DNA from 3 places in the Arthrobacter sp. TE12231 genome. Region 3 is predicted to be linked to each of the others. Evidence: riboswitches for the same ligand, from Rfam matches in the RefSeq annotation. Region 3 holds a riboswitch; each other region holds the start of a gene.
The links. Region 3 has a riboswitch for cyclic di-AMP ahead of ACVWYS_RS16130 (aggregation-promoting factor C-terminal-like domain-containing protein). Riboswitches for the same ligand answer to the same signal wherever they lie in the genome.
Positions count from the first base shown of each region.

Region 1: linked by a shared signal. The riboswitch ahead of ACVWYS_RS07525 (hypothetical protein) and the one ahead of ACVWYS_RS16130 (aggregation-promoting factor C-terminal-like domain-containing protein) in region 3 are both predicted to bind cyclic di-AMP.
Region 2: linked by a shared signal. The riboswitch ahead of ACVWYS_RS15250 (NlpC/P60 family protein) and the one ahead of ACVWYS_RS16130 (aggregation-promoting factor C-terminal-like domain-containing protein) in region 3 are both predicted to bind cyclic di-AMP.

Region 1 covers NZ_JBSSFS010000001.1:1,654,702-1,664,621, forward strand. Annotated here, with positions in the region: gene ACVWYS_RS07495 (glycoside hydrolase family 16 protein) at 1-1,064, opposite strand, end outside; gene ACVWYS_RS07500 (DUF4430 domain-containing protein) at 1,274-1,900, opposite strand; gene ACVWYS_RS07505 (DNA alkylation repair protein) at 2,015-2,725, shown strand; gene ACVWYS_RS07510 (cation:proton antiporter) at 2,747-3,961, opposite strand; gene ACVWYS_RS07515 (hypothetical protein) at 3,958-4,395, opposite strand; gene ACVWYS_RS07520 (hypothetical protein) at 4,431-4,685, opposite strand; cyclic di-AMP (ydaO/yuaA leader) riboswitch at 4,863-5,061, shown strand; gene ACVWYS_RS07525 (hypothetical protein) at 5,066-5,740, shown strand; gene ACVWYS_RS07530 (sensor histidine kinase) at 5,870-6,877, opposite strand; gene ACVWYS_RS07535 (response regulator transcription factor) at 6,870-7,544, opposite strand; gene ACVWYS_RS07540 (VTT domain-containing protein) at 7,550-8,272, opposite strand; gene ACVWYS_RS07545 (phosphatase PAP2 family protein) at 8,285-9,055, opposite strand; gene ACVWYS_RS07550 (dihydrofolate reductase family protein) at 9,165-9,722, opposite strand.
Region 2 covers NZ_JBSSFS010000001.1:3,410,182-3,420,101, forward strand. Annotated here, with positions in the region: gene mobA (molybdenum cofactor guanylyltransferase) at 1-695, opposite strand, end outside; gene ACVWYS_RS15245 (HNH endonuclease) at 804-1,304, opposite strand; gene ACVWYS_RS15250 (NlpC/P60 family protein) at 1,526-2,284, opposite strand; cyclic di-AMP (ydaO/yuaA leader) riboswitch at 2,580-2,749, opposite strand; gene ACVWYS_RS15255 (M23 family metallopeptidase) at 2,887-3,705, opposite strand; cyclic di-AMP (ydaO/yuaA leader) riboswitch at 3,710-3,923, opposite strand; gene ACVWYS_RS15260 (metal-dependent transcriptional regulator) at 4,074-4,769, opposite strand; gene serC (phosphoserine transaminase) at 5,117-6,247, shown strand; gene ACVWYS_RS15270 (MFS transporter) at 6,250-7,641, opposite strand; gene ACVWYS_RS15275 (DUF3027 domain-containing protein) at 7,686-8,309, opposite strand; gene ACVWYS_RS15280 (cold-shock protein) at 8,318-8,701, opposite strand; gene ACVWYS_RS15285 (hypothetical protein) at 8,879-9,112, shown strand; gene ACVWYS_RS15290 (helicase-associated domain-containing protein) at 9,123-9,920, shown strand, end outside.
Region 3 covers NZ_JBSSFS010000001.1:3,610,762-3,620,681, reverse strand. Annotated here, with positions in the region: gene ACVWYS_RS16155 (HAD-IA family hydrolase) at 1-127, shown strand, start outside; gene ACVWYS_RS16150 (ArnT family glycosyltransferase) at 156-2,312, opposite strand; gene ACVWYS_RS16145 (glycosyltransferase family 39 protein) at 2,319-4,406, opposite strand; gene ACVWYS_RS16140 (glycosyltransferase) at 4,407-5,891, opposite strand; gene ACVWYS_RS16135 (hypothetical protein) at 6,069-6,530, opposite strand; gene ACVWYS_RS16130 (aggregation-promoting factor C-terminal-like domain-containing protein) at 6,712-7,512, opposite strand; cyclic di-AMP (ydaO/yuaA leader) riboswitch at 7,512-7,671, opposite strand; gene ACVWYS_RS16125 (HAMP domain-containing sensor histidine kinase) at 7,853-9,523, opposite strand; gene ACVWYS_RS16120 (response regulator transcription factor) at 9,527-9,920, opposite strand, start outside.

The sequences.
Region 1 (9,920 bases), 2.0 Mb from region 3:
GAGGGCAGGTGCGCCGGGTTCGTGTCGGAGAAGGTCTTCACGCCGTCGATGTAGCCGGTGATGCCGCCAGGAGTCCACTCGACGGCATAGTTGTGCCACTGGGTGGTGTCGATGGTCGTGGCCGCCGTGGTCTGGAAGTTCGAGCCGCTGCAGGCATAGTGCAGGAAGAACTTGATCTGGGCGGTGTTGGTGCTGCCCTCGGCGTAGTCGATCTCGGCGCAGTTGGGGGAGGTGTTGTTGTTCGGCCACAGGATCAGCACAGGATGGTACTTCGGGTCCCGGGCGTTGGTCCGCATGCGGGTCTCCCACTTGCCGTACTTTTGCTGCGCAAATTTGGCCGACATGCCGCCCGTGGTGCCGGCCGAGTTACCGCTGACTGTGGCCACGCCGTTGGCAACTGACCACGCCTGCGGGCTGCGCAGGCCCTTTCCGGCATGTCCGGTTCCGTTGAAGACGCTCCACTTGGTGGAGTCCGGGGCGCCCGTGTTGGAGAACTCGTCGCCCGCGACAACCGCACCCCAGCCCCGGGTCGTGGCGGCCTGCGAACCGTCGCCGGTGGCGGCGACGGCGGCTTGGGCGGAAACGGGCGCGGCGGCCGGCGTGACCGACGTCGAACCCGTGGCGGCTGCCGCCGGAGCGGCACCCCCTGCGCCCGGATCGACCGGTGCGGCTGCGGGTGTGGCAGGGACTGCCGGCGCCGCCACGATTCCGGGATCTGCCGCTGTAGTGGCCGACCCGCCGACCGGCTTCAGCGCAGACCCGGTGGCCGGCGCCTTACTCGCTGCGGCCGCCGACGGCGTCGACGCCACGGCGGGATGTGAGGCCTCGCTGGCCGGGGAAAGGGCTGCGGCTCCTGCCGTGGGAGCAGCGCCGCACCCGGTCAGGGACAGTGCGCCCATGGTCAGCGCAATGGCGATTTTGTTGAAGTGTGTCGTCTTGAACTGTGCTTCTTTGGACGGTGCATCTTTGGACGGTGATTTCGTGAACAACGGACCCCTCCGGGCTTGGTGACTGGCGCACACAACCGTCGCTGCCAGGGCGGCGGCCAGTGCGGGAAGCTTCATCCGGCCCCTGCCGCAAGGGCACGGGCGAGCAGACGCCGAACGGCGCAACCGGGCCCGGCAAGGGGCAGTCCGGGGCCCTGCGTTCGGGCCAGGCCTTCGCGGCCAGTCGCCTACGTTACTGGATCGTTACCTTGGCCCGCAAACCTGCGCTTGTCGCCGCAAGTGCCGGAGTCGGGCGGCTTGATCGGATGCGGCGGCCCGGCGCCCCCTCATTCTCCAGACGGAAAATCGTAGGCGGCCGGGATCTTTGCCGGGGGAGTGCCGTAGCTCAGGACGATTTCGTCGTGTGCCTTCAACGGGAGGTCCCGGATGCCGGCGTCGTACTTCTGGCCGTTCACGTAGAGGGTCCACCCGTCCAGCGATCCCGCCCCGGTGCCCGGGGCGCCGCTGCCTCCGAGGACGCCCCATTCCGTGAAGAGCTGCCCGAGGGTGAAGACCTGGCCGGCAGTGGGGGACTCGATGTGCACCACGCCGGTGGTGTCGTGGGTGTGCAGCGCGGAGATGCCGTTGGCCCTGTTGTCCGGGCCGGCCGTGATGCCGATGTTGGCCGGCACAGCTACGGCCTTGCCGTCCTTCAGCACGTCCAGATGCGCATGGTAGTGGTCCACGTTCCCCTCGGCTGTCAGCACCGAGAGACCGGCCTGGGCGATCCGTCCGGGAGCCCCTGCGATGTCGAGGCCAAAATCGGCGGCGGAGGCTGTGGAGGTCGTCGGCGCCGCCGACGTGGCAGGCACCTCGGGGGACGGCCCGGAAGCAGCACACGACGCCACCCCCAACGTCACGGCGGAAAGTGCGACGGCAAGTGCCAGCTTGGGGTGCCTGGTGGTGGTGTGCATGGCTGGAGAACCGCTTTCAATCGGAAACTTGTCCCAATCAGTCTAGGTAGGCGCAGCCGGCGGGGCACGATTACGCGTTTTCCCGCCCGCGCGCCGAGGGGAAAGAATGGACCTGTGAGTGATGCTGGCGATTTCATTGACCTCGCGCTGCAGCGGGAAGGTTCCTGGAGCCGTGCGGAGGCGCTGCGGTACGGGCTGGGAAAGAATCCGGGGGGCGGTGGCCTCGGTTTCTACGGCGCCTCCGTGGGTGCCGTGCGCGGGACCGTCCGGGATGCCGGCCGCCGGTATTCCGGACTCGCGCATGATGAGATCACGGCACTGAGTTCTGAACTCTGGGCGGTGCCGGTCTTCGAGCGCCGCCTCGCAGCAGTCGTGCTGCTGCAGGACAACGTGAAGCTGTTGACCAACTCGGATCTCACCCGGCTGGAGGGCTTCATCCGGGAGGCTCGGCTGCCGGACCTCGTGGATCCGCTCGCCGTCGACGTCGTCGGGCCGCTCGTGGACGGTCTGGACGTCCTGGGCAGGGTGCGGGCCGACAGCGTGCTGGACCGGTGGGTGCGCGAGCCCGATCCCTGGCTGCGCCGGGCCGCGCTTCTTTCGCCGCTGATGGCGTTGCGCGCCGGCGCCGGGGATTGGGACAGGTTCGTCCGCCACGCGCGGGCGGTGCTCGGCGAGGACGCGGCGGGTTTGACGTTCGACGCCGACACGGAGGCCGACGGCGCCACAGCCGACGACGCCGCGGCGGTGCGGGACGCCGTAACGCGGGTCCTGGCGGAAATGGCCAAGAGGAGACCCGAGCTACAGTTCACGCCCGTCGGAAGGTGACGTTCCCTTACTCGATCTTGTTCAGTGCTTCGGAGCGTTTGGATCGCCTGGATCAGATTGGTCGGCGGTGCTGCCGGCTTCGCTTGAGCCGCCGCCGGCCTTCGCGGGCAACGCGAACCTCCTGGCCGCCCGTGACCCGGCCACTGCGCTCGCGGCGATGGTGATCAACGCACCCATCAGCAGGGCTGCTGCCTCGCCGGGGAACAGGACGTCAAGCTGCGTGCCGATGCTCGCAGCTGCCACCGGCACGCCGAGCTGGGCCGCCGACAACACGCCGAGCGGCAGGGGGAGCCCCAGGAACGCCAAACCGGCGTGCGCCAGCAATGTTCCGGCTCCCAGTGCCAGACCGAGCGCAATCATGTCCGGATGCCCGGCCAGGTCCTTGAGCGTGAGGGATGCGCCCAGCCAGACGAAGAACAGCGGGCCCAGGAAGCCGTCGCTGAGGGCAAAAAGTTGCCGGGCCAGCCGCCTCGGTTCGCCGACGGCCGCCACCACCAGGCCGAAGGAAAAGCCCGCCATCATCACGGACACGTTGCCGAAAGTCGCGACACCGGCCAGGGCAAACAGCACCGCCAACTGGATCCTCAGCTCCAGGGCAAACTTGCGGTTCTCCGAGAGCCGGTGCACGTGGCCGCGGATTCCCGTGCTCTCCAGCCAGCGGAGTATAAAAAAGAGCGCCACAGCGCAGCCCGCCACCGTGAGCACGGTCAGGGCCGCCCGGCCCGCGTGCGGCGGATCCACCAGGAGCGGCAACGCCACAATGCAGGCTATGTCAGCGATCGCCACCTGTGCGGTCATGGAAACGACGTCGGGTCCGCCGAGGCGCAGAGAATCGACGATCGGGAGGACCAGCGCGGCCGACGAGGACGCCAGCAGCACGACGTAGAGGGGAGCATGTCCAGTCCCGAAGAGCAGGCCGATGCCGGTTCCGACGACCACTGCCGCCGCGGCGGCCGCCACGGCGCGGCGGGTGCCTTTGCCGAGGGCGGAGCGGATTTGGGGATCCCGCACGGGAACATGGGTTCCGGCCACGAACATCATCAGTGCAAACCCGATGTTGGCCAGGAAGCTGAACGTCGGATCTGCCGGGTTCACCAGGCCCAGGCCCGTCCGTCCGATCGCGATCCCGGCCAGCAGTTCGCCCAGTACCACCGGCAGCCGCCAGTGCACCGGCAGCGCGAGCAGGGGACCAGCCAGGGCGACGACGGCGATCAGCGCCAGGGTCAGGAAGGTCATGGCTCGAGACTGCGGGACGGCCCCGGGCCAATCGGGGCAACAAGCTTCACCGGAATGTCGGTGTTCTCGTCCGTGAGGTAGGAGGCGCAGACCCGGTGATAGCCGTCGGCAATCTGGGCCGCGACTCCGGCGTCGAGGTCCCCGCGGACCAGGAGGACGGGGGAGAGCGGGCGGCCGTCGGCAATCTTGGCCAGGTCGGAGGCCACATGGGGGTTGTCCCGGGTCAGGAGCGGCAGGCCTGAGGCCCGCAGGATGTCTTTGGCCACGTGGTGGGTTACGGGCGCCAGGCGCAACGACTCCACGATGACGGCGGCCCGTGCGTCATCGGTGAGCAGCGAGAGATAACGACCGGCGGCCGGATAGTCGTGTTCCTCGGGCTCCCCGCGCCACAACACCTGGTCGCCCTCATGGCCCTTGTCCGAATCCTTTGTCATGGAATGAGACTAGTCCCGTGGAGGGGGCAGCGCGCCTACGTTCCTGACCGCCGTTCCACCACCGCGTAGGCCTTGCCGTCCAGGAATGCCCAGTCGTTGACAACCATAAACCCGAGGGCGTCCACCCGGTCGTTCAGGACGTGTTCGTCGAAGCCGCCGTCCCGTGGCTCCGCATCCCATGTGGACACATGGACGTCCGGGCCGTCGAGGATCAGCAGTTCGGTATTGACGTCGAAATCCTCCTGGGGCTGGTTGCTCAACTGGCAGATGGCGATACAGTGGCTGTTCATTTCGGGCCTCCGCTTCCAAGGTGGTGCTGATGGCATCATCTTATGGTCGAAAAGCTGCACCGCCCTATGGGCAACTGCCGGACCGCACTGTGGCGGCCGTTACCTGAATGTGACTTTCGCCTGCGGTTCGCGCTACGGTGGATAAGTGCCTGTTGTCTCCGATACGGGCGCTCCCCAGCCGATTGCCTAACTCTGCCGCGGCCCGGGGGTAACTCGCACCAACGACCGGCAGAGACGGGGAAACCACTTTTGGCCTGCTGATACGCAGGCCTTGGGGTGAAGCCGCACAGTGCCCGCAACGACGGGCCCCGGAGTGCGGCCGGGTGACTCCCATCCGAATCCGACAGCTCACCTCGCAGGCATTGGGAGAGGCTACATCCATGTCTTCAATCAATACTTTTGCGCGCCATGCCGCCGTCCTCGCCGCCGCATCCGGCCTGGTTCTTACCAGCGGAATGGCCGCCAACGCAGCCCCGGCACCCGTGCAGCGGGACTCCGCCCCGGCCTCCGCCGCGGACGTCAAGGGACTTCTCAGCGCGCCCGTCAGCGCCGATTCAAGCGTCAAGATCAGCTTCGACCGCCCCGCAGTAAGCTCTGTCGCCGCGCCGGTCATCGAACAGCCCAAGCCCGTTGCCGCTGCTCCCGCAGCAGCGCCGGCAGCAGCACCCAAGGCGGCCGCGGCGCCGTCCGTACAGGTGCAGGCAGCTCCGGCGGCCGCCCCGGCCGCGGCGCCCGCCGGTGGCCGCAACGCCATCATGCTTTCTGCCGCATACAGCCAGCTGGGCATCACCCAGGACTGCACCGCGATGGTGGAAAAGGCCCTTGGCGCGGCCGGTAAGCCCGTCGGCGACATCGGGCCCCGGGCCTTCCTCGGCCTCGGAACCGTTGTGGCGGCCCCGCAGCCCGGTGACATGGTGGTCCAGTCCGGCCACGTCGGCATCTACGCCGGCAACGGCCAGGTGATCAGCGGCGGCATGAACGGCGCCAACCAGACGATCGTGCACCCGCTGTCCTGGCTCACCGCGACCGGCGGCGTGACCTTCGTCCGCGCCTAAACCCCGCACGGGCCAGACGGCCCCTCCCGGGGCCACCCAATCCGGAAAGACCGGCGATCGATTTTCCCTTGGGGGCAAGCGATCGCCGGTCTTTCCCTTGTCCGGATTCTCACGGATTCCCCCGGTCTCTCAGTCATTTTTGCCCGCGGCGAGCGGAAGCGTCATCTTCATGACCGTGCCGGCGTCGCCGGTGGAGGCAACCTCGACGGCGCCTCCGGCAGCCACGGCGATCTCCCGGACCAGGGCCAAGCCGATGCCAAAGCTCCGTTGTCCCTGTGTTCCGCCGGTGCTGGCGGTCCGCACGAAGCGGTCAAAGATCCGGGCCTGGTCCACTCCGGTGATCCCGGTCCCTGTGTCCGCCACGGTGATGACCGCGCGGTTCTGCTCGATCGCCGTCGTGATGGTCACACGGCCGCCCGGCGGGGTGTGGGAGAGGGCGTTGTCCGCCAGGGCCAGGACGGCGCGGCGCAAGGCGTTGGCGTCGATCCTGGCCAGCGGCCGGGCAACGGCGAAGAAGTCCAGGCGCACGTCCCGTTGCTCCGCGACCAGCCGAAGGCTTTCGGCGACGCCGGAGGCGGTGTCGGCGAGGTCGGCAGGCGCTGCCGAGCGGTCAGGGGCGTCGGTGGTGGCCGCGAGGAGCAGTTCGTTGACGATCCCGGTCAGCGTCGCCGCGTCCTCCCGGATCCGGGCCAGGTCCTGGGCCTGTTTGGAGCCGGGCTCGGTGTTGCGCTGGGCAAGCTGGATCCTGGTGTCCAGGATGGTCAAGGGAGTGCGCAGTTCATGGCTGGCGTCCTGGACGAAGCGCCGCTGCCGGGCCAAGGCGTCGCCGAGGGGGCGGATGGCGCTGCGCGCGCTGAGCCATCCGACGATGCCTGCCAGCACGATTCCCGCGACCCCGGCGATGAGCATGGCTTCGAGCACGTCCCGGGAATCCAGGTAGGCGTAGGCCGCCCCGGCCGATGCCGAACGCGGAACTTCAGGATGGGCCAGCTGGTTGACGAGGTACAGCGCCGTGGCGGCGAGGAGTCCGAGGACCATGACCGCGCAGGCGGCGCTGATCCGCAAGGCGACTTTGAGGGAGGCCTTGCGCAGGGTGGAGTGGTCCGGGGTTTCGCCGGCGCCCCCGCCGTTACTCATGGGCATCGCCGATCTGGTAGCCGACGCCGTGCACGGTGCGGATGACGGCCTTGGAGATCTTCCGGCGCAAGTGGTGGACATAGGTATCGATCACCCCCGGCTGGTCGGAGGCATGGAAGTGCGCTGAGAGGAGTTCGTCCCGGGTGAAGACCCGGTCAGGTTCCGCGGCCAGGGCTGCCAGCAGCTGCCCTTCCTTTGCGGTCAGCGACACCGTGTGCCCGTAGACCGAGCGGATCGAGCGCTGCGCCGGGTCAAGTTCCCAGTCCCCGATGCTCAGCGGTGCCGGCACTGCGGCATAGGTGCGCGTCAGTGCGCGCAGTCGTGCCGCCAGTTCGCCGGCGTCGAACGGTTTGGTCACGTAGTCGTTGGCGCCGGCGTCCAGACCCCTGACTTTCTCCTCTGCGTCGCCCAGCGCGGTCAGGATCAGGATGGGCGTGCCGATTCCTTTGGACCGCAAGGCCCCGATGAGGGCGATGCCGTCCATCACGGGCAGACCGCGGTCGATCACCATGACGTCCCAGGCCTCGGTCAGCCCCGCGTGCAGGCCGTCACGACCGTTGGTGACCAGCCGGACGTGGTAATCCGTGTCCAGAAGCTCGGCGATGAGCGGTCCCAGGGCGGCGTCATCCTCGACGAGCAGCAGGGACGGCCGGTCAGCGGTTGTCATGTCAGCTATTCTTCCGTGACCAATTCCCGGGCCGGCAGTCCCTCCCCGGTTTCCGCCTCCGTGTCGCCGGCAGTTACCCCCGCGCGCCGGCTGGTGCGGCGGCGCCTGAGGAACTGCACGATACCCGGGACGACGGAGAGCAGGACCATGCCCACGGCGATGACGTCGATGTTTTTGGCGACGATGTCAAAGTGTCCCAGCCAGGTACCCAGCATCGTCACGGAGATTGCCCACGCCGCCGCGCCGGTGATGTTCCAGAGGACGAAGGATTTGTACTCATAGCGTGCGATCCCGGCACTGAGCGGCGCGAAAGTCCTGACCATGGGGACGAAGCGCGCGAGCACGACGGCGGCGCCGCCGTGCCGCCGGAAGAAGTCTTCCGTGGTGGTCAGGTGGGCCGTCTTCAGGATCCGGGCATCGTCCTTGAACCATCGCCGGCCGAAAGTGCGGCCCAGCATGTACCCCACCTGGTCCCCGACGACGGCGGCCGCGGTGACGACGCCGATCAGCACCGGCAGCGTCAGGTGCAGCTGCTGGTGCAGGAGCCCGGCGGTGAAGAGCAGCGAGTCTCCGGGCAGGAAGGGAAAGAGCACGCCGGACTCGATGAAGACCATGAGCGCGATGACGCCCAGGGCTCCCGGGCCCAGACCGGCGAGCAGGCTTGCCGGATCCAGCAGCGACGGTGACCCGGCGGCTTGCGCGGCCGGAAGGAGGGCTGAAATGTCCACGGTGTGCAGGGGTTACTTCCTCTCAGATGCCGGCTCAGAGGCCAGCGGGCGGGCGATGGCACGGGCAGGTAGCCGGTCCGCGATCTTCGGCGCGGCAACGTTCCAGAGCCCGGTGAGGATCACCACGGCTGCGCTGGCAGCCAGGAATGATGCCGTGACGTCGGAGGGGTAGTGGACGCCGATGTACAGCCTGGACCACGCCACGATGAGCGCCATCGCCGCGGCCGCGAAGGCCGTTACCTTGGCCCAGCGGGTCCCGCGGGCCAGGAAATACAGCGCGAAACCGAGAGCGACGGCAAAGGACACATGGCCGCTCGGGAAGCTGTTGGAGCCGGTTTCCGGTGCCAAAGGATCGAACAGCAGCGCGGGGTTCGGCCGCTGGCGGGCCACGAGGATCTTGAAGAATTCGCTGGCCACCCAGCCGGACACTGCCACCAGGCCGAATGCTATCGCCTTGACCAGTCCGCCGCGGAACAGCCAGATGCAGAGGGCGACGGCGGCGATCAGCGCGACGCCGGCGACCGGGCCAAACACGACGTTCAGTATCATCGCGACGGCGGTCAGGGCCGCGGCGTGATGCTGGCTGAGGTCCTGATCGACGCCGAGCTCGGTGGCGCTGAAGCCCGGCGTCAGCTGCGCCGCCAGGCCGAGAGCCAGGACGGCGGCGGAGAGGAGGAGGCCCAGCAGCAACCAGTGGCGGACCTGGGGGAGGGCCGGCAGCAGCGGCCGCGCGGCGGTACGACCTAGTGCTGTATCGCGTTCAACAGGGACGGGTCCAGTCATGGGTCCTCCGGCTCGGGACAAGGGCGCCAGGTTGGCGCCGGTTTCCACTCTTCCGCGAGGCAATTAAGAAACGCTTAAGAAGTGCCGCCCGGACGTTCCGCAGGGCTGATTACGCGGCGTAGCGCAGCAGGGTCACTCCGTTGCCGAAGGTCCGGGTCTCCAATAGCCGGAGCTGGACCGTTTTGTCCTCAGGCTTGAACAGGGGACTACCCCGTCCCACGAGAACCGGATGGACGTACAGCCAGTATTCGTCGATCAGTCCGAGCCGCCGGAAAGTGTCCGCGAGATTCGCTCCGCCAAGGGCCAGGTCGCCGCCCGGCTGCGACTTCAGCGCCAGGACTTCTTCGGCCACGACCTCCGGCACCACGGTGGTGTTCCAGCCGGCTGGCTTCAGCGTCCGGGAATACACGATCTTGGGCATCTCCCGCCAGATGTGGGCGAACTCGGCCATCGGGGCGCTGACATCGGGGTCGGCGTCCGCTGTCGGCCAGAACTCCGCCATCAGCTCGTAGGTGACGCGGCCGTCCAGGAAGGCGCCCATGGCGGCGAGCTGCTCGTTGAAGTGGCGGTGCAGTTCGTCGTCGACCATGTGCCAGCTCAGGTCCCGGTCCGGGCCCTCAAAGAACCCGTCCAAGGACACCTGCATGGCCATAATAATTTTCCGCATCGGGCGCTCCTTGCGTTTTTTCCAGCGTACCCCGGCAGAATCCTGCCGGTTGGGGGGTTTCGGTCATGTCCAGCCCCCGCCCCACCGCCGATCCGGCAGGATCTTGCCGAATTGCGGCCACTGAGGCAGGATGGGAGCCACGACCCGCCCAAGCGGCAGCATCCTGCCTCTTCCGGTGCGGGGAATACGGGAGGCAGG
Region 2 (9,920 bases), 200 kb from region 3:
GTCCTGCCGGATACCCCTAGTGCGGAAGCGTCATCCCAGGTGTCAACGTCATCCGTGGAACCGGGGGGAACGCGAACTTCCCGCACGTCCAGCCTAGCAAGAAGGGCGAAGACGGACGCGTTTTCCAGGCTGCCCGCACGCGCGGCGTCCGCGGCACTTCGTTGTAGCGCAGCTGTGCCATAAAACCCAACGAGCGGCTGCTTCCGGCCGTCGGCCGACACGGCCATGACGCCGTCGCCCGTCTCCCCCGGCTGGTCAGCGGCTGGCGCCGCGTCCCCGGCCTCTGCCAGGTTCTCGGTCACCGTTTCAATCACTGCCTCCGCCAGCATCTCCGCCAGCGTCCCGGCCAGGGCACGGACCGCCACGGCAGAGCGCGGCATGTCACAGGCCAGGACAAGGGTGAACGGCGCGGGAGCGCCGGCGTCGGAACGGCCGGCGTGCCCGGCGGCCAGCGCGTTCAGTCCCGCGGCGATCGCGGCGGCCGGGCCCGCGAACGGCGGGTCTTCCCGGCAGTTCAGGGTCCCGGCGGGCAGGTCCCCGGGGTCAGGACCGACGACGACGACGCGGCGGGCCCCGCCCGCGGCGCGCAGCGACCGCTCAAGCAGGGTGGCGCCGTCGTAAGTCAGCCGCGACTTGGGCACACCGCCCAGGCGGGCCGACCTTCCGCCGGCGAGAATGATGGCATCGAACTCCACCGGATCAGCCTAGCGCGGCGCGGGCTGCCCGGAGGCTCAGGCGCCACGGCCGGGTCCTGGCCGGGGCCGCCGTAATGCAGCAGCCGGGGCAGCGGTTCAAGCGATGGGTCAGGCGGCCGATTCCGGTAGCAGGAACGGATCCCACGCGGGGGTCGGCTTCTCGAGTTCCTTGATCTGCCAGATGGTGCCCTTCGGGGGACCCGGGACAAATCCGAGCTTCCAGCCCATCTCTGCCGGCGTGTGGTCGCCCTTGGCATTGTTGCAGCGCAGGCAGGCGGCCACGAGGTTCTCCCAAGAATCAGCACCGCCCCGGGACTTGGGCTGGACGTGATCGATCGTGTGGGCTGCCTTGCCGCAGTACGCGCAGTGGTGGGCATCGCGGCGGAGCACGCCGCGGCGGCTGACCGCCGTCATCGTGTTGTACCGCGGCCGGATGTAGCGGTTCAGGAGGATCACGGACGGGCGGCCGAGAATGTCCTGCGGGCCGACAACGGGGTCGTCCCCTTCAGCCACCACGCTGGCCTTTCCGGTCAGGACAAGGACGAGCGCCCGGCGGAAGGTGATGACCGCCAGCGGTTCATATCCAGCATTCAGAACGAGAGTGCGCATCCGCATACCTCTTCACGGCCGCACCCGCCAGGGGCACGAGGGCCGGCTGCCCTGTGCATGGTCGGGCTATGGATCGACAAGACAAGAGTAAACACTCAACTGCCAGATCACCGAATGTTTTTTCGGCGGCGCGGCCTCCTGCGCGGAAAATTCATATCCCGGTAACACGAAAGACCCCCGCCTCAAGAGGCGGGGGTCTTTGAAAGTGCGGGGGCTTGTGCCTAGCCGCCGACGCGGATGAAGACCGGGCCGGAACCGACGTTCACGCTGTAGAGAGCGGTGGTGCCGCCGTTCCAGCCGCCGTGGACTGCCATGCCGTTGCCGACGTAGACAGCGATGTGGGCCATGCCCACGCCACCGTTCTGGTAGTAGGCGAGGTCGCCCGGACGAGCTTCGGCGGCGCTCACGGTGCGGCCGAGGGACAGGTAACCTGCCGGCCAGCCGTGGTAGTGGATACCGGCCGCGGCCAGGGCGTTGGTGGCAAGGGCGGTGCAGTCCTGCGCCACGCCGAGCTGTGCGTAGGCAGCGGCAGCGATGGTTGCACCGGCGCCGCTTCCGATTCCGGCGGGGGCCAGGGCAGCTGCGCCGCCGTTGACGCCGGCCTGGGCGCCGCCGGCCTGGGTAGCTGCGGCGGTCTGGACCTGCACGACGGGCTTGGGAGCCTCGACGACGGGAGCCGGCGACGTGGTCACGGCGGGCTTCTCGTAGGAGATCGCGATGGTGGAAGCAGCCGAAATCGTGGCCGGAGCCGACGACTGGACTTCCAATGCGGAAGCGGAGGTGGATTCGCGCTGAACATTGGTCTCAGCAGCGTTGGCTGCGATTCCGCTGGTCAGAACCAGACCGGAAGCTGCGGCGATGACCGCGGCCTGACGGCCCATGCCGCCGGCGTTGTCGCCGACTGCCTTGGCAATAACAGCCAGCGAGTTGGTCTTGGTGACCTCGGCGCGGTGCCGTGCAACGGTTGCACGAGTAGTCATTAAGTTCTCTCTTTCGTGATCCTTGGACCGCGCGTTTTTGGGCGCGGACTGAGGACGCTCCGGCATCTTGGGGGTACGCCGGATCGCCCCGAAATGGGTTACTTAGCGAAGGGTGTACTGCGAAGACGCGCCAAAAGCGGAAACTGCATGCTGTCCGGACTCGGTAGAGAATGAGCCAGCGGAACGTGATCCCATCCGGGCGCCGGCAAGGGCGGCACGTGATGTGGAAGTCAGCGGGCTCAAAAGAGCCGCGCCAGTGCGCATACGCGCAGCATTGTGGCGTGAAGACACGAAAGTAGCCTCTCCCAATGCCTACGAGGTGAGCTGTCGGATTCGGATGGGAGTCACCCGGCCGCGCTGCTTCCTGGGAAGCGTTGCGACTTAACCCCTAGGCCTTCTTTCGAAGGCCAAAATTGGTTCCCCCGCCCCTGCCAGACGATGTAATGCGAACGGACCTTGAGCGGTGGCAGAGCTAGGCAATCCACTCAAGAGCGCCAACTTCGGAAAAGTTGGCGTGCTTCAAACCCTACAGGACTCCGGACTCAATGTCACATTCAGATCACGGCGTGTCACGGGAATTTGAGAGCTCTCCATCGTCTTTATTAGAGCCAGCCGAGGGGGTCAACAACGTCGCCGTTGACCATCACTTCAAAGTGGAGGTGGCAGCCCGTGGAGGCGCCGGTGGTCCCGCTCAGCGCGACGATATCGCCGCGGGAGACCTTCTGGCCGACCTTCACCGAGGACGAGGACAGGTGGTTGTACGTGGTCTCCAGACCGTTGCCGTGGTCAATGACCACACGGTTGCCGCCGCCGTAGGGGTGCCATCCGTTGAAGGTCACGGTGCCGCTGGCGGCGGCGTGGACCGGCGTGCCGCACTGGGCGGCGAAATCCTGGCCGCGGTGAAACTCCCCCGGGCCGCCCGTGATGGGGCTGACACGGTAGCCGAAGGGCGATGCCGTGATCAGCTGGTCCAGCGGCGGACCCAGCGTGCCGGCTGAAGCCGCGCGGGTAATGCTGCCGACGGACTGGGCGCTCAGCAGTTGCTTGAGCTTCCCGTCCGGGTCGCCTTTGGTGGCGATGGCCGTCCGGCTGAAATCAAGCTTTGCGGCGGCGGCAGCCGTGACGTCCGGCTGTACTGCGGCCGAGACTGCGGATCCGTCGGTGTTCGAGGCCATGACGGGACTCGTGACGGGGACCGTCACCGTGAGGACCAGACCGGTGGCGGCCAGCGCGATTCCGGCCTTCTGCCCCACGCCGCTGGCGGCGGCAAAGTCCGTTACCTGACGGAACGGGCTGCGGCGGCTGCGGCGCTCGTCGCGGTGTGCGTCACGCGGGCGTTCGGCCGTATGCGCGACGACCGGGCGCGGCTCCGGAGCGGGACCGGTCGCGCGGCGACGGCCCCTGGCGGTCTGGGTGGTCAAGAACGGTTCCTCTCTGAGAGCCTGCGAAGTTAGCTGTCGGATTCGGGTCAGAGAGATCAAAGACCCGGTCCGCCGTTGCAAGCACCCGGTCACCGAGGCGTCCTTAGGGGATCGTTCGATGGAAGCTGCTTGCCGCTGACGGACTTCACCCCAAGGCTGCCGAAGAAGCAGCCGATAGTGGTTCCCCCGCCCCTGCCAGGAGGTGGTTCTGCGACTGATCCGCTGGCAGGGCTCGGCTTCGGATCAGGTAACGCTTTGGTATCGGTACAGGGCACTAACTATAGGTGATTAAGCCGCTCGGTGATAAATCCGTGATCGCGTTTGTGCAGAACTCATGGGTCGTCCCATGACGGTGACGTTTTGGCTGGTCAGGCGACTGTTACAAAGACATGCGCGGCAACCTCTGGCGGCAGCTCCAAGGCGCCCTCGATATCCGGGACCCGGACCGAGATGTACTCCCCCACCCGCTCCAGCGAGACGAGCGCACCGGGGCGGATTCCGCCCTCATCGAGCTGGGCCAGAAGCTCCGGTTCCACCTGGATGGGCTCCGCGAGCCGGTTGACCGTGATCCGCGAATCCGCACCGTAGCCGGCCATGGCCTCCAGCAGGTTCACGACCCCGTCCGCGTGGGCCCCCGAGGGTGCGCCGCCAAGTTCCGCGAGCCCCGGAATCGGGTTCCCGTAGGGCGAAACGGTCGGGTGGTCGAGCATCTCGAAGATCCTGCGCTCGACGCGCTCACTCATGACGTGCTCCCAGCGGCACGCTTCCTCGTGGACGTAGGCCCAGTCGAGCCCGATCACGTCGGCGAGCAGGCGTTCCGCGAGGCGGTGCTTGCGCATGACGCCGACGGCGCGTTTCCGTCCAGTTTCGGTCAGTTCAAGGTGCCGGTCGCCGGAAACAATCACCAGGCCGTCACGCTCCATGCGGCCGATGGTCTGGGAAACAGTGGGGCCGGAGTGGCGGAGTCGTTCGGCGATGCGGGCGCGGAGGGCGACGATGTTTTCTTCTTCAAGTTCCAGAATGGTCCGGAGATACATCTCCGTGGTATCGATCAGATCCGTCATTCAGCTCAGCTCCTCGAGCGCAGTCCTTGCGTCATTCCCACCGTACCGCGTGCGGGCTGCGTGTAAGGATGCGCCCTGGCGAGATCCGCCGTACGTTCGCAGAACAGCCTAGCCTATTTTGAATTACTCCGGATAATTCTTGATCCGGACTGCGGATGCTCCCCCGGCGCCCGCCGGACGGCCCCTCGGGGCCGTCTCAATGACCGGACTATGACAGAGGCTTTTCCGTATCGCCGGGGGCTGTCAGGCAGAATAAAACAGGCAGAATGACAAGGGGTGTCCGTTGTAGCCATCCGGCCAGGCCACCTCCCAGCCACGCTACGAACCAGCCGAAAATTGGAGCCACTGTGAGCGACACCAGCATCACGATCCCCGCCAACCTCCTGCCCAAGGACGGACGGTTCGGCGCCGGCCCGTCCAAGGTCCGACCGGAACAGATGGAGGCCCTCGCCGCGGCGTCGACAAAGCTGCTGGGGACCTCACACCGCCAGGCACCCGTGAAGAACCTCGTCGGTTCGGTCCGCAATGGCCTCAGCGAGTTCTTCCGCGCCCCCGAGGGCTACGAAGTGATTCTCGGCGTCGGCGGCTCCACCGCATTCTGGGACATTGCCAGCTTCGGACTCGTCGAGACCAAGGCGCAGCACCTGTCCTTCGGTGAATTCGGCTCGAAGTTTGCTTCGGCTACCAACAAGGCGCCGTTCCTCGCCGAATCCTCCATCATCAAGGCCGAGCCCGGCACCCGCCCCACCGCCCAGGCAGAGGCCGGCGTGGACGTATACGCGTGGCCGCAGAACGAGACGTCCACCGGCGTGGCCGCCCCCGTCCGGCGCGTGGCCGGCGCCGACGAAGGGTCGCTGGTGCTGGTGGACGCGACGTCGGCCGCAGGCGGACTGGATGTGGACGTGGCGGAGTCCGACGTCTACTACTTTGCGCCGCAGAAGAACTTCGCGTCCGACGGCGGTCTTTGGCTTGGCCTGTTCTCCCCGGCGGCGCTGGAGCGGGCGGCCCGGATCAAGGCCAGCAACCGCTGGATCCCCGACTTCCTGGACCTCCAGACCGCAATCGACAACTCCCGGCTGAACCAGACCTACAACACCCCCGCGCTGGCCACCCTGGTGACCTTGGATGCGCAGGTGCAGTGGCTCAACGCCAACGGTGGCCTGGACTTCGCCTCCGCCCGGACCGCGGATTCCGCCGGCCGGATCTACCGCTGGGCCGAGGCGTCCGGCTACGCCACGCCGTTCGTGGCCAAGGCCGAGGACCGCTCCAACGTGATCGCCACGATCGACTTCGACGAGTCGATCGACGCCGCGGCCATCGCCAAGGTGCTCCGCGCCAACGGCGTCGTCGACACCGAGCCGTACCGCAAGCTGGGCCGCAACCAGCTGCGCATCGCCACGTTCGTGGCGATCGAACCGGACGACGTCTCGGCGCTGCTTGAGTGCATCGACTTCGTCGTGGCAGAACTCAAGAAGTAGCCTCAGCGTCCGACGGCGTCGTCCCGGCCACGTGCCGGTGCGGCGCCGTCGTCGTATCCCGGCATGCTCTCCGGCTGGGCGGCCGGGCCCGCGCCGGCTGCACCGGCCCCGGATCCGCCGGCTCCAATTGCGCCGGCGCGGCTTGCCACGCGGAAGTACCGCAGCCCGCGGGCCCGGCGGTTGAAGTGGAGCCGCAGCTGCTTCGCCCGGATGATCCACAGCAGCCCGATCAGGGCCGCGAGCAGGCCGGCAACGGCCGCGACACCCATGGACCAGCGGGGGCCAGCGATGTTTGCCACCCAGCCGACGAACGGCGCCCCGATGGGCGTTCCGCCCATGAAGATCGCCATGTACAGGGCCATCACCCGGCCTCGCATCACAGGGTCCGTGGTGGTCTGGACGTACCCGTTGGCGCTTGTCATCATGGTGATCGCGAACAGCCCCACCGGCACCAGCGCGACGCCGTACCAGAAGTAGTTGGGAGCCAGGGCTGCGATGCCGGAGGTCACTCCAAACGCCCCGGCCGCCGCGAAGATCACCCGCAGGCGCGGTGTGCCCCGGCCGGCGGATAAAAGGGCCCCGGCGACGGAGCCGATCGCCATGATCGAATTCATGAGGCCGAAGGCCCCCGCGTCGAGGCCGAATTCGGTGCCCACCATGGCCGCGATGAACAGGGCGAAATTCAGCCCCAGGGTTCCCACGATGAAGATGGCCACGAGCACCACGACGAGGTCCGGACGGTATCTCACATAGTGCAGCCCCTCGCGGATCCTGCCCTTGCCGGCCGCTGCCCGCGGCAGCCGGCGCAGCGACGCCGCCGGGATTTTCGCCAGGCTCAGCAGCAGGGCGGCGAACGTGAGGGTGTTGATGAGGAAGACCCAGCCCGGCCCGACGACGGCCGTGAGCACGCCGGCCACGGCGGGGCCGATCATCCGGGCCACGTTGAAGGAGGCGCTGTTGAGGGCCACGGCGTTGGGAAGGTAGTCGTCCTGGACCAGTTCCGAGACGAAGGTCTGGCGGACGGGGGCATCCAGCGCGGAGACCACGCCGAGCAGCAGGGCGAAGGCGTAGACCTGCCAGAGCTGCGCCGCGCCCGTTATCACGAGGATGCCCAGCCCGGCGCTCAGCAGCGCCATCGCGGACTGGGTCAGGACCAGGAGCCGTTTACGGTTGAAGCGGTCCGCGACCAGTCCGGCCACAGGGGCCAGGAAAAGCTGCGGGCCCAGTTGCAGGGCCATCGTAATGCCCACCGCGCCGGCGTCGTGCGCCGTCAGGTGCGCGAACACCAGCCAGTCCTGGGCGGTGCGCTGCATCCAGGTACCGATGTTGGAGATGAGGGCGCCGACGAACCAGATCCGGTAGTTCAGGATGTGCAGGGATTTGAACGTGGACATCAGGCCCAGCCCTCGCTATGCACTCTCCCGGACGCTTCCAACCGCTAGTCGGCCTCGTCGGCGGAGCGTTCCCGAGCATCCTCGGCGTCGTACTCGGCGGCGTCGTCTTCGGTGGCGTCCTGCTCGTCGTCGTCCTGCTCGCTGGCGGCCTGGGCATCGCCGTCGTGCTGGACGTCGTCCTCGGCGTCGGGCGCCTGCGACGGCGCCCGGGCGCCGGCCGCCTCCTCGGTCTCGTCCGTCTGCGCGTCTTCGGGGCGGACCCGTTCAGCCCACGGGACCCAGGCCGGCGCCAGGATGGAGTCTTCCGAGGGCAGCAGGCCGAGCTCGTCGACCGTCACCACTTTGGACCGCGAGTTGCGGGTCAGCACGGCGTACCACTGCCAGCCCAGGTATCCGGGCAGCCTGGATTCGAACAGATGGGTCACCAGGCGGTCGCCTTCGCTGCGGGCACCGAGGTGCTCGCCGATCTGCTCCGCGGGGGCGATGCTTTCCACTGCGGCGCGGGCGACGTCGACGGCGGCGGCCAGAAAGGCGTCAGGCTTGCCGGTGCGCCAGACGGGCACGCCGGCGCGAGGGCGGGGCCCCTGCTTCGGGCCGGTTCCCTTGGATCCGGCCGGCACTTTGGATCCGGCATCCGGCGCCGGCAACTGATCAGGTTCCTGAGTCATCAAGAGCCTTATACGTCCAGCTCGTCGGCAACCTTACGCAGGGCGGCTGCAATCGCCTTGCCCTTGTTGCCTTCCGGGTACTTGCCCGCGGACAGGGTTCCGGACAGGTTGTCCAGCACGCTGACGAGGTCCTGGACCAGAGGGGCAAGGTCCTTGGCGCTGGGCCGCTTTGCTTTGGCGATGGACGGTGTCTTGTCCAGCACCCGCAGGCCGAGGGCCTGGGCCCCCTTGCGGCCGTCGGCTACCCCAAATTCAACGCGCGTTCCGGCCTTGAGGTCCGTGACGCCCTCGGGCAACGCGGACTTGGGCAGGAAGACTTCCTGGCCGTCCTCGCCAGCGAGGAATCCGAAGCCTTTTTCCTTGTCATACCACTTGACCTTGCCGGTAGGCACGTAATCAACCTTCTTCGTTCTGCGGGGACACGGCCGGCGGTCACCGCATCCGCATGGATACGCGGGTTCAGGGTATGACTGCCCGGACCGTGTTGGTCTGTATCTCCAAGGTTATCCTGCCTTGTTCACTTTAGCGGCGTGAGGCGCGGGCGAGGCCGGACTGTTAGCGTTGCCCTCATGACACTGACGCGTTACCGGCGGCCCTTCATGATCCTTGCGGCCGCCATTGCCGTGCTGTCCCTCGTCGCCGTCGGCGCTGTCATGGCCCTGGCGTTCAACCATGTCGTGGCGCCCGTCTGGATTACCTCGGTGGCCCTCTACGGGCTCCCGGTGGCATTTATGCTCATGCTCGCCCTTGTTGTCGACGCGGCGGTCGCCCGGCGCCGCCCGCGCGGGCCCGGCGAAAGGTAACGTTGGATCGATGTCCCTCATCCGCGCGCTCAGCAAGGAACTTCAGGCACGAAGCGACGACTCGTTGCGGGCCCTGTTCTCCGCGCGGCCGGACCTGATCTCTCCCGGCGTCCCGGACTTCGCCGCCCTGGCCGCCCGCGCCAGCGGACGAGTCAGCGTGCAACGGGCACTCGAGCGGCTCAACCGTCCGCAGATGCAGGTGCTGGAAACCTTGCACCTGTGCACCAACGCCGACACCGGACACAGCGCATCCGCGGCAACGCTGAAGAAACTGATCAATGGCTCCTCGGTTGCCGCGATCGACCGCCTGCTCCATTCCCTGCAGGAACTGGCCCTCGTCCACCGCACCGATCCACCGCACGGCGCGACTCCCGCCGCCGCCAAGGCGCGGCACTACCTCCCCGTCGGCAGCCTCAAGGATGTGATCGGCATCTACCCTGCCGGGCTGGGACGCAGCTACACCGAGCTCGTGCGGCTCCAACCGGCTTTTGCGCAGCGCGTGGTGCAACTGGTGGGGGAACTGCACCGTAGCGGGGCATCCATCTCCCCCGCCACGACGCCGATGGAAGCGGCCCTGGCGCTGCAGCACTGGACGGCAACACCGGAGTCTGTCCAGGGCATCCTGGCCAGCGCGCCGGAACGCACGTCCGCGCTGCTGGCCCGGTTCGGCAACTGGGCCATGGGCGCCGTTCCGCAGGCGCAACGCCGTGCCACAGTGCTCCACGAAAGTTCCGACGTCGGCCCGGTGGACTGGCTGCTGGCGCGGGGACTGCTGGTGCCGCTGGACGCCGCGCACGTCGAACTGCCG
Region 3 (9,920 bases):
CGTGGCGGTGGGCCCGAACGCCGGCGAGCTGCCCGACGGCGTGCTCCACATCCCCGACTACTCCGAGGTTGCCGTGACCACGCACTTCACGGTCGCCGGCGTGCGCACCCTGTCCTTCGACTTCTAGGGCCCGCCCGCCGTCCGGACGCGGCCGCCTACCGCGCCAGCTGGTACACGCTGGTCCCGCCCACGGTCTGGGCGGTGAAATTGTCCTGCACCCACGCGGCAATCTGGGCGGCGTCATTGGATCCGCTTTCGCCCTGCATCATGCGTCCGGCGATGAAGTAGTGGATCTTGCCGTCGGCCACGTACTGCTGGAACTGTGCCAGCGTCGGCGCCGGGTCCGTGCCGTTGAACCCGCCGACGGCCATCACCGGCAACTGTGTGGCCAGCTGGTAGCCAGCGGCGTTGTTGGATCCGACGACGGCGGCAGCCCACGTGAACTTGCCGGCGTCCGTCTGCAGCGCGGTCACCAGGGCCGTCGGCGGCGTGCTGGCCCCCAGCAGGCCGCCCATGCCACCCGCCCCACCGGCCCCCGGGCCGCGGGCGGCACCCGTGAACGTGCCGTTGCCATTCCCCGCGGCTGGGCCGCCAAAGCCGGCGCCGCCGCCGAAGCCGGCGGCGGCGCCGAAGGCCACCGGCATCCCCGCCCCGCCCCGGCCGGACACGGCCGGTCCGGCGCTGACGATCGAGCCGCTGTGGGCGGTGGCCGCGGTGGACAGCGAGCACGCCAGCGGTCCGGCGAGGGCAGCGGCCACCGCGAGTGCCGCCGTCGTCCGCGCCATGACCCCGGACGCCTTCATGCCGGACGCTTTGACCCCAGTCCTCTGAAATCCGATCCTCTGAAATCCAAGCCGCTGAAATCCCGGGGCGGCGGCGGCCAGCACCAGGCAGGCCGCGGCGAGCGCGCCCAGGAGCGCCACCCAGCGCAGCCATGGCAGGAACGTCGCCGCGCGGCCCAGCAGCTCCGAGGCCATGGCCCCGGCCGCCACGATCGCCGCGGCGAGCACCGCCGCCGCCACGGGCTGGTCCCGCCGCTGCCACAGCAGGACGCCGCCGAGCCCGGCGAGCCCGGCGATCCCGGGGGCCAGCGCCACCATGTAATACGGGTGGATGATCCCGGCCATGAAACTGAACGTCAGGCCGGTGACCGCCACCCAGGAACCCCAGATGATCACCGAGGCCCGCACGGCGTCGGTGCGCGGCGCCCGGCGCCCCAGCCACAGCAGTCCCGCCCCGAGCAGCAGCACCGAGGGCAGCAGCCAGGCGATCTGGCCGCCAAATTCACTGTTGAAAAGCCGGAAGAGCCCCGGCGTGCCCCAGCCGTTGCTGCCGCCCACGCTCCCGGTTTCATCGCCGCTTAGCCGTCCCAGGCCGTTGTAGCCGAGGGTCAGTTCCAGGATCGAGTTGTTCTGCGACCCGCCGATGTAGGGGCGGTCCGCCGCCGGAATGAGCTCGACGGCGGCCAGCCACCACCCGGCCGCGGCGGCCATCGCCACACCCGCACCGAGCAGGTGAACGGTGCGCCTGCCCAGCCCGGCCGGCGCCGCGAGCAGGTAGGCGAGGGCGAAGCCGGGCACAACCAGCAGCACCTGCAGCTGCTTGGTGAGGAATCCGAAGCCCAGAAGGACCCCCGCAAACAGGAGCCAGCGCAGGCGCGCATCCTGGACGGAGCGCAGCACGGCGTAGGCGGCCGCGGTCATCAGGAGCACCAGCAGGGCATCGGGGTTGTTGAAGCGGAACATCAGCACCGCCACGGGGGTCAGCGCCATGACCGCACCGGCAAGGAGCCCTGCCCGGTGGGCCAATCGCGGATTGGCTGTGGCGGGGGCCGCGGCCCGGCGCACGGCCAGGTACACGAGCCAGACCGTGCCCACCCCCATGAGTGCCTGCGGCACGAGGATGCTCCACGAGCTGAGCCCGAAGAGCCGCACCGAGAGCCCCATTACCCACAGCGACGCCGGCGGCTTGTCCACGGTGATGGCGTTGGCGGCGTCGGAAGAGCCAAAGAACCAGGCCGTCCAGTCCTGCGACCCGGCCTGGGCCGCGGCGGAGTAAAAAGCGTTGGCCCAGCCGGAGGCGCCCAGGTTCCACAGGTCCAGCACGGCCGTGGCCACCAGCAGGGCCGCCAGTTCCAGCCGCGGCCGCCAGGCTCCGGGGCCGCGGCGTGCAGCGCCGGCCGCCCGGGGTGCCGGGGACTTCGGGAGCTGCTGGTGCGGCGGGACCTGCGGGAGGTTCGGGGCTTGCGGGCCCGCCTGTCCCGGCGCGCGGGCCGGCGTAGGGCCTGTCCTGGGGTTCAGGGTGTCAGTCATGGCGCCCTATGCCCCGAGCTTGTAGACGGTGGCGTTGCCCACGGTCTGGGCCTGGAAGTTGGCCTCGACCCACGCGGCGACCTCGGAGTTGCCGCCGCGGCCCCCGCCCATGCCGCCCATGCCGCCCATGCCGCCCATGCCGCCGGAAATGAAGTAGCCGATCTCGCCGCGGTCAACCATCGCCTGGAACTGCGCGAGCGTCGGGTAGGGGTCTCCGCCGTTCCAGCCACCCAGCGCGATCACGCTGGTGCCCGTGGCGAGTTCCAGGCTCGCGGCCTGGGTGGCGCCGGAGACAATCGCGGACCACTTGGCACCGGATGACTTCAGCAGGGTCGTCAGCTCGGCCGAGGCCGTTTCCTCGCCGGGTCCGCCGAGCGCCCCCGGCGCGCCGCTGGTGTCGGCGTTCGCGCGGTCGCCGAATGCCCTGCCTGCCGTCCCGAAGCCGCCGCCCATCGCGGACGCGGTGGGCCCGGACGTGGGAATCGAACCGGAGTGCGGCTGGGCCACCGTTGCCAGCGTCCATGCGGTGCTGCCGAGTCCGCCGGCGAGCAGGGAGAGAACCACGACGCCGGCCGTGGCGGCCTTGCGGAACCGGGCCGGAAGCCCCGCGAGGCTGTCCACCCGCAGGAGCAACGCCGCAGCCGCCAGGACGCCCAGGACCACGACGATCACCCGGAGCCCGGGAAGCCAGGACGGGTCGCGGCCAAGGAGCACGGCGGACCAGACCGCGGTGGCCAGTACCGTCACGGCCAGGACAATCCGTGCGGGCCAGTAGGCCCGGCCCCGCCACAGTTCCACGGGGCCGATGCCCGCCAGGGCTGCGACCGCGGGGGCCAGCGCCACGGCGTAGTACGGGTGCACGGTGCCGCTCATGAAGCTGAAGATCCCGGCCGTCACCACCAGCCAGCCGCCCCACAGCAGGAGCGCCGCACGGGTCCTTGAGGTCCGGGTCTCGCGCCGGGTGAACCACAGCCCCGCAGCCAGCAGGATCAGGGCCGCCGGCAGGAGCCAGGACACCTCGCCGCCGAAACTGGTCCCGAACATCCGGGCGATCCCAGCCGCGCCACCGAATCCGACGTTACCGTTGCCGCCCGGGCCTCCGGCGTTGCCGCTCATGTTGCCCCCGCCGGGCATGCCTCCGCCGGACCCGGTGATCCGGCCCAGGCCGTTGTACCCGAACGTGAGTTCCAGGAAGCTGTTGGTCTCCGAACCTGCCATGTACGGCCGGGCCGAGGCCGGGGTCAGTTGGAACAGGACAATGTAGCTTCCGGCCACGACGGCGATCCCCGCGGCTGCGGCCAGCAGGTGCAGGAGCCGGCGGCCCAGGGTGGTGGGCGCCGCCCACAGGTAGGCCAGAGCCAGTCCCGGCACAATCAGGAAGCCCTGCAGCATCTTGGACAGGAACGCCAGGCCGATCACCGCGCCGGCTGCGGCGAGCCATTTCCAGCCGGCCTTCTCGATGGCGCGGGTGGTGAGGTAGGCGGCCAGCACCAGGCACAGGGTGAGCATGGCGTCCGGGTTGTTGAACCGGAACATGAGGGCGGCCACAGGGGTCAGCGCCAAGGCGCCGCCGGCCATCAGGCCCGCGGCCGGCCCGGCCACCCGCTTGACGGTCAGGTAGAGAAGCCCGACGGCGGCCACTCCCATCAGTGCCTGCGGAATGAGCATGCTCAGTGCCGAGAAGCCGAAGATCCGCCCGGCGAGGGCCGGGATCCACAGGGCGGCCGGCGGCTTGTCCACAGTGATGGCGTTCCCGGCGTCGAGGGAGCCGAAGAGCAGCGCGGTCCAGTCCTTGGTCCCGGCCTGGATCGCCGCGGCGTAGAAGGAATTGGCGTAGCCGGTGGCTTCCAGGTTCCAGAGGTACAACACGGCGGTGATGGCCAGGAGCAGAGCTGCCGAGGGCCGCACCCAGCGGGGCTGCGGTCCGAACATCAGGTGTTCCCGGCGGTTCCGGGATGCGGGCGGGCGGGATGCGGGCGGCTGTGGCGCCGTCCCGCCTGCCTCGGGTGCCGAGGCAGGGGAATCCTGGACTGCCGGCGTGCCGGCGGGGGAGCCCGCCTGGGCTCCGGCGGTGGGGCTGATGGTTGACGTCATTTACTGGGCCGTTTCTGTGCGGGGAAGGGAAGCATCGGTGGCAGCTGGCGCCGGAGCAGTGCCTGTGGTGGTGGCGGGCACGGCAGGAGTGCCGGTGCGGCCGGGAACTGCGGTGGCGGGCCGGTGACGGAACACCACCAGACGGAAGAGCAGGAATTTGACGGCCGTGGCGGCGAGGTTGGCGGCCGTGACCGTGACCAGTTCAAGCCAGCGGTCCGGTGCCCCTCCTGACGCGTTGTGAACCACGGCGAGGGCGCCCGAGGTCAGGGCCAGGCCGATCCCGAAGACCAGCAGGCCCTCGAAGTGGTGGCGTGCCGCCTGGCTGCTGCCCTGGATGCCGAACGTGAAACGCCGGTTGGCCGCGGTATTGGCCACGGCGGTAGTGAGCAGCGCGAGGAAATTTGCCAGTTGCGGGTCCATGATCCCGCGGCAGAGCAGGAAAATCACCAGGTATGCCAGAGTGGAGGCCACCCCGATGCTGCCGAAGCGGACGAGCTGTCCAAAGAGGCTTCCGCCGGGACTTTGTTCCTGGGCCCGCGAGGAAGCAGGAAGCGGTCCGCGGGCGAGGGCGGCGCGCAGCTCGGGAACCGGGATCCGGCCCGAGACCAGGTCCCGGCTCAACCGTGCCATGCCGCGCAGGTCCGCGATGGCGGTCTGGACGATGTCCACGCTGGAATCCGGGTCATCGGTCCAGTCCACCGGGACCTCGTGGACGCGCAGGCCGCACTTTTCGGCCAGGACCAGCAGCTCCGTGTCGAAGAACCAGGCGTTGTCCAAAGTGTGCGGGAGCAGTTGCCGGGCCACATCCGCCCGGATCGCCTTGAAGCCGCACTGGGCGTCGCTGAAGTGGGCGCCCATGAAGGACTGAAGCAGGAAGTTGTAGCTGCGCGAGATGAATTCCCGCTTCGGCCCGCGGACCACCCGCGAGTTGCGGGTCAGCCGGGTCCCGATCGCGAGGTCGGAGTGCCCCGAAATGAGCGGGGCAAGGAGGGGGCCGAGCGCCGCCAGATCGGTGGAAAGGTCCACGTCCATGTATGCCAGGACCGGCGACGGCGAGGCAAGCCAGACCTTGCGCAGCGCATTTCCGCGGCCTTTTTCGGCCATATGGACTACGTTCACCTCGCGGAGCTCACGGGCTACGCGTTCCGCCGTCTTGAGTGTTCCGTCGGTGCTGGCATTGTCCGCCACCGTGATCCGGAAGGAGTGCGGGAAGGAGCCCAGAAGATAGGCGTGGAGCCGGCGCAGGCACGCCTCGAGGTCCCGCTCCTCGTTGAAGACCGGGATGGTGACGTCCAGCAGCGGCTCGCTGGTGCGCGTGTCAATAGCTGAGCGCCGGCCGCCCGGGCCGGTGAGCGGCCCGCCGAACCGGGCCTGGGCGGCCGCGTCGGCCACGGCGAGCCCGGAAAGTGCGGCGGGTGCTGCCGGACCGGCCGGCGTCGCCGTGGAGTGTGGCAGGGTTCCTGAGGCCTGGTCTGTGAACGTCATGGCTCAACTGTCCCGGCGGTCCATATGAGGGCTTTAGGGTCAAGCTGTGCGGGGGCTGTGGAAGTCCGCCGGCGACGCACGGAGTCGTCTGCATTGCCCGTGCTGCCGGAGCTCCGGACAGATAACCGGGGGCGGTGCCCACAACGCGGTGGTGGTGCACTGCCCCCGGTTAGTCCGTCAGGGAGCCAGCAGAGGACAAACGTTCGCTGCAGTGCCCGGTCCGCTGAACCTCCTCAGCTCCGAGTTGTCCAGGTTGAGGGCGTAGTTGACGTTGCCGGTGGTCAGGTACAGGCCGTCCGGGGAGGGGAGCAGCAGTAGATTCCTGCCCGTGGAGACTACCTCAACGCTGTCGCTGAGGAATGTGTAGCGGCTGGTACCGGTGATCACGTAGTTGAGGGTCTTGCCGTTGGCCGTCAGCGTGATTTTCAGTCCTGGCGACGTACTGATGACAGTGCCGGCAGGCGTCGCGATGTTCTTGAACTTGCCGGTGAGCTGCGCCGTGACCGGAAAGCCACAATTATCCAATGTGAACGTGGCTGGATCGGCGGGTTGCGGAGGTCCCGACGGCACCGCCCCGGCCGGTCCGGCGCCGACAAAGAGTGCGGCCGCGAGGACCGCCGGAATAGCCCATTTTTTCATGTTGTGCCCCTGAAATTTGATTCCGTGCCCTGGAGCGGGCACCCCGCGTACTTGGTGAATGGAGGCAGCGGTGCCCAAGCCTCCCGCCCCGACCTTGAGAAAACCTTGTTCTCCGAAATACGCGAAGGCCCCGGATCACGATGGATCCGGGGCCTCATGGGCGCTGCTGGCTGGTGCCGGCTTAGTACCAGTTGTGGGACAGGTGGAAGTTCAGGGCGCCGCAGGGGGAGCCGTAGCGCGACTTGACGTAGTTCAGGCCCCAGTTGATCTGGGTCCGGTAGTTGGTCATGTAGTCCGCGCCGGCGCTCGCCATCTTCGAGGCGGGCAGGGACTGGACCACACCGTAGGCGCCGCTGCTGGCGTTCGTGGCCGTCGTCTTCCAGTCCGATTCCTTGGTCCAGAGCTTCTGCAGGCACTGCATCTGGCCGGGTGCCCAGCCATAGCTGCCCAGCTGGGCCGCGGCGTAGGCCTGTGCCCCGGCGGGGTCGTCGATGGCGACCGGCGCCGGTGCCGGCGCGGGAGCCGCTGCGGGAACGGGGGCTGCTGCGGGAGCGGGCGCCGGTGCTGCCGCCGGGGCCGGCGCGGCCGGGGCTGCTGCGGCAGCGGGTGCCGGTGCTTCGGCCGGCTTGACCTCCGAGATCTGAGGTACCGCGCCGCTGGGTGCTGCAGCTGCCGGCGCGGCGACCTGGACCCGTTCAAAGTTCAGCTTGGCCAGGGGATCGGCCGTGGTGGCCGTTTGGGAGCTCGCAACAGTCGCCCCGTAGCTGCCGGGCTCTGCGGCCTGGCTGGCGGCGGCGCCGCCTGCCACGAGTACTGCGCAGGCGGCGGTGACGACGGCGGCGCGGCGTCCGGTGATGCCGAGCCCGGTGGCCAGTCGCGACAGGGCGGACGCCTGCGGGGCCGGTGCGGCACGGTGGCGCGACTTGCCGGCGCGGGAATGTGAAACGCCGTCAGGGCGCGTTTGTACCTGGAATTCAGTCATGATGGCCTCTCAACGCCTGCGGAGTTAGCTGTCGGGTTCGGATGAGGTCATCCGGCCGCACGGAATATCACGTGTCGGCTTCACCCCAAGGGCGCATGTGTGCAGAATGCCCGGGAACTCTGGGTCCCCCGCCTCTGCCTGGTCCAGCGGAATCCGGGAAGCGGCAGAGTTTGGCGTCCATCCGGATATGCGGCACAAATGGAGGCCGCACTCGAAAAACGGTACAGGACTCCTGGGCTTAAGTCACATTTGGGTAACGGCGGTCACAGGGGCGGCGTGTCGCGTTGCGCGAGATTCCCCGCGCGGGTGCCGGTAGCCGACCCTGTAGCCCCGGCGCCGGTTACGCCGACGGCGGTACGGCCGGGAGCCGTACAGCGAACTCCGTCCGGCCCGGTCGGGACGTGACCTGGACGGTCCCCCCGTGGGCCTCCACGATCGACTGGACAATGGACAAGCCCAGCCCGCTGGTGCCCTCGGACGTCGGTGCGCCCGCGGTGGCATATCCGCTCCCGTTGCTGCCGGCTGCACCCCCGGACCTGCCGGAAGCAGAGCCGGGAAGAGGACCGGTAGAAGAGCCGGAAGCGCCGCGGGCAGCGGACCCGGACCCGGACCGGGCCCCCGCCGTCGCTGCCGCAGGGCTGCCTGCGGAGCTGGCTGCCGGATTGGTGCGCGACGCGTCAGCCCGCGCGAAGCGGGCGAAGACCCGGCCGACGAATTCGGGGGCGATGCCGCTGCCGTTGTCCGTCACAGTGACCACGGCGCTGCCGTCCGCCGAACGCATGACGCCCGTGACCACCTTGGTCCCCGGTGCCGTGTGCTTGCGCGCATTGGACAGGAGATTGGCGAGGACCTGGTGGAGTTGGGCCGCATCGCCGCGCACCACCACCGGCTCATCCGGCAGTTCCAGCTGCCAGATCCGGTCCGGGGCCATGACCTTCTCATCGCTCACGGTCTCGACGGCCAGTTGGGTGAGGTCGACGTCGGCGACCTTGAGCGGCTGCCCCTCGTCCAGGCGCGCCAGCAGCAGCAGGTCCTCCACCAGGGTGGTCATCCGCTCGGACTGGCTTTGGACGCGGGCCAGGGATTTCTCGCCGTCGGGCGTGAAGTGCTCGGTCATCCGCATCAGCTCCGTGTAACCGCGGATGGCCGTGAGCGGAGTGCGGAGTTCGTGCGAGGCATCGGCGACGAACTGCCGCACCTTCATTTCGCTCTCCTGCCGCGCCTCAAGGGCGTTGGAGACGTTGTCCAGCATCTGGTTCAGCGCGTAGCCCACGCTGCCCACTTCGGTGCCGGGGTGGGCGGCCGACGCCGGGACACGCACCCCGAGCGCCACCTCGCCGGCGTCGAGCGGCAGGCGGGAGACCTTGGTGGCCACCTCGGAAAGCTGCTCCAGCGGCTTCATGGTCCGCCGGATGACCGCCGTGCCGGCGAGGCCGATCAGCACCAGCCCGCCTGCGGACACGACCACCATGGTCCACACCAGCGACGCCAGGGTGTCCTGCTTTTCCGCCAGCGGGAGCCCGGTGACAATCACGTCGCCATACGGTGCACGCACGGCCATGAGCCGGTACGCGCCGGCCGAGAGCGTCCGGTCCACCGGCACACCGTTCGGGGCCAGGGTGAGGAGGACGGCGTTGTCGTCGGGGGAGAGGCTCTTGCGGGTGGCGTCCCCGGCCAGGAATCCGGCGCTGCTGACCTCGCCGTCCGCCAAGCGGGCGTTGAGCGTTCCGACGCCCTGCCCCCGGGCCTCGAGGGGGTCGGGGCGGCCGCCCGAGCTGCCGGGCACGGGCCGGCCGAACTCGCTGGAGCGGTGCGATGCTTCGCCGAGCTGGTCATCGAGCTGCCGGGTCAGGAAGAGGTCCATGGAGGCGTAGCTGAACAATCCCACAGCGCCGCAGATGGCCACGAGCAGCCCCATGGCAACGAGGACCAGCCGGGTGCGCAAATGCCACGTGGACGGGTTGCGCCAGTCACGCCCGGGGACGCGGGTGACGCCGGAAAGGGTGGGCACGGATCAGTCCGCCGGCTTCAGGACGTAGCCGGCGCCGCGCACCGTGTGGATCATGGGCGCGTGGTTGGCGTCCACCTTCTTGCGGAGGTACGAGATGTAGAGTTCCACGATGTTCGCCTGGCCGCCGAAGTCATAGTCCCAGACCCGGTCCAGGATCTGGGCCTTGCTGATCACCCGCTTGGGGTTCTCCATGAGGTACCGCAGCAGTTCGAACTGCGTAGCGGTCAGATGCAGCTCCTCGCCGGCCCGGGTGACTTCACGGGTATCGACATTGAGCACAAGGTCACCCACCACGAGTTCGGCGGTGTCCATGGCGGCCACCCCGGAGCGCTGGACCAGCCGATGCAGGCGCAGCAGGACCTCTTCCATGCTGAACGGCTTCGTGACGTAGTCATCG